Regions from separate parts of the Clostridium sp. LBM24168 genome, predicted to be linked through region 1. Evidence: riboswitches for the same ligand, from Rfam matches in the RefSeq annotation. Region 1 holds a riboswitch; the other holds the start of a gene.
The links. Region 1 has a riboswitch for lysine ahead of ACSVC9_RS06795 (reverse transcriptase N-terminal domain-containing protein). Riboswitches for the same ligand answer to the same signal wherever they lie in the genome.

Region 1 (3,187 bases):
CTGTCTACTACAGTAGGTATTCCTAATAATCTCTTTCCTCCGTCAGGCTTTGGAATTTCCACCCTCCTGACAGGTTGTGGTTTATATCTTCCTTAAGTGATTGCCTTAATTCCTGCCCATGTTCTTTTAAGTATTGTAAAAGTTCGTCTAATGTCATGCCATCAATACCATGACTTCCCTTATTGGCTTTTACTCTTTTATAAGCCATATTCAAGTTATCTCTTGATAGTATTCGCTCCAGTAAATCACTACTGTATTCATTGACGTTGTTTCTTCCTTTATTGGACATAGAAGAATTACTATGCATTTCTACATTGCTTTTGAGTTCCACTCTATTTCCATGTAGATAGCCTTCCTTATGAAGTTGTCTGCTTTTGCCACAATTCTTCGTATCTTTCAAAATTCTGAAACCTCCTATTGTTCAGTCCTTCCCACGCTGACGCATACTGCGTGGTGTCGGATAGGAGAATTACTTTACAGTATTTCTCCCTCCTAAGAACGGAGCGTGCGACTTTCACCGCACTCCGCTCACGCATTTATAACGCATAATAACCTATCTGCGCGGCTCTGTTGGAATTAATGGCTTTGTATCTTTTGTTGTCACGGTTTTTCTTTCGGTTCATAAAGTATTCCGCATCAATAAATGGATTGGCACTTAATCTAACCTGTTGATATCGCACAATGGGCATGTCATTCATGTAGAAAAGTATGTTTTTCTCTGATACAAAACTCCATTTACGCCCTTTATGCGTTTTCCAGTATCTTTTAACTATCCAGTTTTTAGGTTTGTTTGGATGTCTCCTCTTAGCCCATCTCCAAAGCATTTCCCACGTGTTATGGTCTATTTTTGAAAATGTTTTTTTGAGCACACCGGATGGTGATATTCTGCCCATCCTTTCATTACCTGATTGAGTTCATAAATAAGGTTTTCTTGCTTACTTGTCTTATTCCTTTTAATAGTCTCACTGATTGTTCCCTTTTGATTACTCCAGTACCTCTCTTTTATGATGCTTTCCATTCCGTCCAACGTCATGTTTGCTAAGGTTGGTGAAATAATTCCTCCTTGTGAAGTTCCTCTAATTGTAGGATATAACTGGCCCTTGAACACATATCCGCATTTCATAAACTCTTTTAGTATCTTATTATCTATCGGAATGTTTTTCATCAGCCATTCGTGGCTGATGTTGTCAAAGCACCCTTTTATATCGCCTTCCAGAATCCATCGTGGTGAATCTTTTCTGCATAGAACACTGAACCCATACTGCATAGCATCCTGCGCACTTCGATATTTACGAAATCCAAATGAGACTGTATCCGCCGTTGTTTCAGCAATCGGTTCAAGTCCAAGCAGTTGCAGTGCTTGCATAGCCCTATCATTCATGTTCGGTATACCCAATGGTCGTTTTTCCTTTTTCCCAAATTTCTCGATATAGATTCTACGAAGTGGGAAAGCTTTATATACATATGGCTGCAATCTTTCAACTGCATCTGACTTTTCCTCATCAGTTTTTCAAACAACGCCATCTATTCCTGGCGTATGCTTTCCTTTATTAGAAATCACTCGCTTGACTGCAAGCGCTTTTCCATAGAAGGAATGTGTAATTAAATACTGTAACCGCTTAACTAATCTCCATTTATTCTCTTGCACAGCCTTTACAATCCGAATCTGCAACCTATTAATATATGCTTCCACTTGTTCCCAGTTTATCTGTTTCCACCGGATTTTCATAATCAGTACCGTCCTCACTCACGTGTCATTGAACCTAATACTTTCATAGATATCAAATCTTTCATGTAATTAAATACGCACTGGAAGTCTGCTGACTTCTGACAGTTCAGCCACACATTACTGTATGGGTTGTTATTTCTAAATTCATATCTATAACTTATCTGTCAGACCAGAGTTTTGCTGCCGACTTCCTTCAGATTCCACGTCACCATGGATACCCTTGTCTTAAGCTATGCACTTGACACTATCAACCCGTGCTTGGGACTTTCACCCATTAGATTGCACCCATGCTGGGCGCACCATAAGAAATACCATGAGCAATCACTCATGGTATTTTTTATACATAAACTTTACAATGAACGATAGCTCCCCACAAATACTTGTGACAGTCCTACACATATTCTATGTAAAACCAACTATACAGCAATTCAGCTTTTGCTATAAGTTTCGGCAATATTTCCTTCCAAACGGTTTCATTGTGCTTACCTCCACCATTCTACTAATAAACATTGCACCTCTATCCTAACTATTGACTTATATTTTACATTATGAACTAAGTTGTATGATTAGTCAATCTGTTTCCTGTTACATAAATTATAATAATTGTTATTTTTTAATTATTATTATAAGCTATTTTTCATTAAATTACATTATATTTTATTATTATATAAAATTAAGTTCAATTTTTACAATAAATCGTCTTTTTTAACTTATACTATACTTTTTTTTATATATCTAGAAGGAATTATTAAATATATATTGAATATAAGATAATAAGTAGTTACTATGAACCTATATACTGTCATATACTACTAAAAAACATTTTAGGAGGTATTTTATGGGATCTTTAAAAGGTACAAAAACTGCAGAAAATTTAATGAAAGCTTTTGCTGGAGAATCACAAGCCAGGAATAGATATACTTTCTATGCTTCTACAGCAAAGAAGGAAGGATATGTTCAAATTTCTAACATATTTACAGAAACTGCAAACAATGAAAAAGAACATGCAAAGAGATTTTTTAAATTTGTAAATGAGGATTTATGTGGAGAAGCGGTTGAAATAAATGCTTCTTATCCAGTTGCCTTAGGCGATACTAAAACAAATTTAAAAGCAGCAGCAGCAGGAGAAAATGAAGAGTGGTCTCAATTATACCCTGCATTTGCAAAAGTTGCCGATGAAGAAGGTTTTTCTGCAATAGCAACAGTTTTTAGAAAAATTGCAGAAGTTGAAAAGCACCATGAAGAAAGATACAAAGCTTTACTTAAAAATATAGAAGAAGGCAAAGTATTTACCAAAGATAAAGTATATAAATGGAAATGTAACAATTGTGGATATATATATGAAGGTACCTCGGCTCCTGAAGCTTGTCCTGCCTGTGCACATCCAAAAGCATACTTTGAATTACTTGCAGATAATTTTTAGTTGGCTAAAATAGTTGGCTAAAAGTAAAAAAATCA
Region 2 (3,187 bases), 1.1 Mb from region 1:
CCTATATTGAATACATGGATGGATAGACCTCTCTCAATGGCAGGTAGAGTTGTATTAAAGGGAAAAGACCCTTTACGTCCTTGTATAAGATTTATAAATGTTAAAAGACCGCTAATGGTGATACCAAATCTTGCAATACATATGAACAGAGATGTAAATCTTGGAATAAAATTAAACAGTCAAAAACATTTGCTTCCTTTACTGGCTCTTGCAGATACTGCTGTCAGTGACCAAAATTATCTGACAGGAATAATATCAGATGAACTATCCGTTGATTCAGAGCAAATATTGGATTTTGACCTCTTTTTATATGAATTTGAAAAGGGAAAAATAGTAGGTGCAAATGATGAATTTATATCATCAGGAAGACTTGACGATTTAAGTATGGTATATTCAGGCATAAAGGCAATTTCTAATTCTAAGGTTAAGAATAGTACAAATGTAATGGTGTGTTTTGACAATGAGGAGGTTGGGAGCACAACTAAACAAGGGGCCAATTCGCCTATGCTTCTGTCTATTTTAGAACGTATAGCATTTAACTTAGGGAAGAGTAAAGAGGAATTCTACAGGGGTATATCTAAATCCTTTATAATATCATCTGACCTAGGGCATGCACTTCATCCAAATTATCAGGAAAAATCTGACCCAGTAAACAGGCCTATAATAAATAGAGGACCGATCATAAAGATAAATGCCAGTCAGAGTTATACTACGGATAGTGTATCAAGTGCCGTGTACAAAGAGATATGTCACAGAGCATGTGTTCCAGTGCAGGTATTTGTAAATCGTTCAGATGAAAGGGGAGGTTCAACTATAGGACCTATATCATCGAGTCATGTAAATATGATGTCGCTTGATATGGGGATTGCCATATTATCCATGCACTCTATAAGAGAACTTGGAGGAGTGAATGATTATTTGTATTCTCTAAGCTCCTTTGAAGAATTCTATAATTTGTAGATTTTCTTATAAATTTTCAGTTGAAATGTGTAGATATTTGTGTTAAACTTAGGACAATTTAAAAATTGTCCTACCTAGGGTAGAGGTGCTGTAATTAAGAGTATTTGGGTTTAGCTGGCAGGTGTTTAGATTCAAAAAAAGGAATTACAGCCGAAGAAGATGGTTTGGCGAAACTGTCTTTTGGATTTGCATATAATATATGCAAACCTGTCACTGAGTTCTAATAGATTTAGTGGAGAGCTACAAAGGTACACACAGCATTGCATATTTTTGCAGTAAAGGTGTTCCTTTGCTGCATTTATTTTATAAAGTTTTAAGGAGTGATATTGTGGCAATTGTTGTTCAAAAATACGGAGGAAGTTCTGTAAGTACAGTAAAAAAAATTAAAGATATAGCCCTAACTGTAATAGACAGAAAGAAAGCAGGAGATAGTATTGTAGTTGTAGTATCGGCAATGGGAGATACTACAGATGAACTTATAGATCTTGCAAATCAGATTACGGAAAATCCCGATAAAAGGGAATTGGATGCATTGCTGTCCACCGGAGAGATCAGATCTGCTGCACTGCTTGCTATGGCAATTAAGGCATTGGGACAGGATGCTGTAAGTTATACTGGATATCAGATAGGAATAAAGACCAGTGGACAGTATGGAAAATCACTTATAGAAGATATTAATAAAGATAGGATTAAAGAGAAATTGGATCAAGGGAAAATAGTAATTGTAGCTGGATTTCAGGGTATTAACGATAAAGGTGATATAACTACTCTTGGAAGAGGCGGATCTGATACCACAGCAGTAGCCATAGCTGTAAAATTGGATGGAATTTGTGAGATTTACACTGATGTTGATGGGATATACAGCGTAGATCCAAGAGAATATAAAGATGCAAAAAAACTATATGAAATAGATTATGAAGAAATGCTGGAACTCTCAAGTCTTGGTGCCCAGATAATGCATCCCAGATCCATAGAACTCGGTCAAAAGTATAGTATACCTATATATGTTGGATTAAGTAATAGTAAGATAAAAGGAACCATTATAAAGGGGGAAAGTAATATGAATATGGAAAACAAGCCTGTAACAGGAGTTGCAACTAGCGATGAAGATATAGCTGTAACAGTGAAAAATATAGATGGAAATATAAATTTAATAGCTAATTTATTTGAAAGTATAGCAAGTAAGAAGATTAACATAGACATGATAAGTCAGTCTGCACCTATAGATAATAAAATAAATATATCATTTACAATACCAAAGGTAGATTTAAATGAATGCTTGAATATTTTGAAAGACCATTGTGATATAAAAAGTCAAGTTGATATAGACGAGGATATAACTAAATTTTCCATAGTGGGTATAGGCATGAAGACTACCTCTGGAGTAGCTGCCAGAATGTTTAAGTTATTTCGTGAAAACAATATACAGGTTAAAATGATAACTACATCTGAAATAAGGGTGACCTGTGCCATAAAGCATGAAGATAAACTTAGAACAGTTAAAATTGTAGCTGAGGAATTTAATCTTTAATTAATAGATTTTTTAGGAGGAAACTTTCGTGAAATTATTTGACAATATGGAGGTCAAAAACAATACTTTATACATTGATGGATTGGATACAGTTGATCTGGCAAAAAAGTTTGGAACTCCACTTTATGTTATTGATGAAGAATTAGTTAGGAATAAATGTAGAAGATATTATACTGCTTTTAAAGCGGACAAGGGAATAAATAAGGTTGCATATGCAGGAAAAGCTTTTTTGACTCTTGCCATGTGTCAGCTTATAAATGATGAAGGGCTTTGCCTTGATGTAGTGTCAGGTGGAGAATTATATACTGCATATAAAAGTAAATTCCCCATGAACAAAATTTATTTTCATGGAAACAACAAGACAATGGATGAAATTAAGATGGCAGTTAGATTAGGGGTAGGAAAGTTTGTAGTAGATAACATAGATGAAATGAAAAATATAAATTCTATTGCAGAGAAGGAAAATAGAATTCAGAATATATTACTTAGAGTTACACCAGGTATAGAAGCACATACCCATGAATACATAAAGACAGGTCAGATAGATTCTAAATTTGGTTTTAGCATTATAGATAATAAAGTTGAAGAAGCGGTTGAAATGGCATTGAAGCTTCCCAATATAAATCTTTCAGGTTTTCATTCTCATATAGGATCACAAATTTTTGAAGTTAAGCCTTATTGTGATGAAGTTAATAT

Region 2: linked by a shared signal. The riboswitch ahead of ACSVC9_RS12405 (aspartate kinase) and the one ahead of ACSVC9_RS06795 (reverse transcriptase N-terminal domain-containing protein) in region 1 are both predicted to bind lysine.

What each region holds. Positions count from the first base shown of each region.
Region 1 is NZ_CP196861.1:1,360,729-1,363,915, reverse strand. Features, by position in the region: partial or broken gene ltrA (group II intron reverse transcriptase/maturase) at 1-400, opposite strand, end outside; partial or broken gene ACSVC9_RS06800 (group II intron maturase-specific domain-containing protein) at 537-1,381, opposite strand; gene ACSVC9_RS06795 (reverse transcriptase N-terminal domain-containing protein) at 1,511-1,729, opposite strand; lysine riboswitch at 2,085-2,257, opposite strand; gene rbr (rubrerythrin) at 2,568-3,152, shown strand.
Region 2 is NZ_CP196861.1:2,502,211-2,505,397, reverse strand. Features, by position in the region: gene ACSVC9_RS12410 (M18 family aminopeptidase) at 1-960, shown strand, start outside; lysine riboswitch at 1,033-1,211, shown strand; gene ACSVC9_RS12405 (aspartate kinase) at 1,289-2,491, shown strand; gene lysA (diaminopimelate decarboxylase) at 2,520-3,187, shown strand, end outside.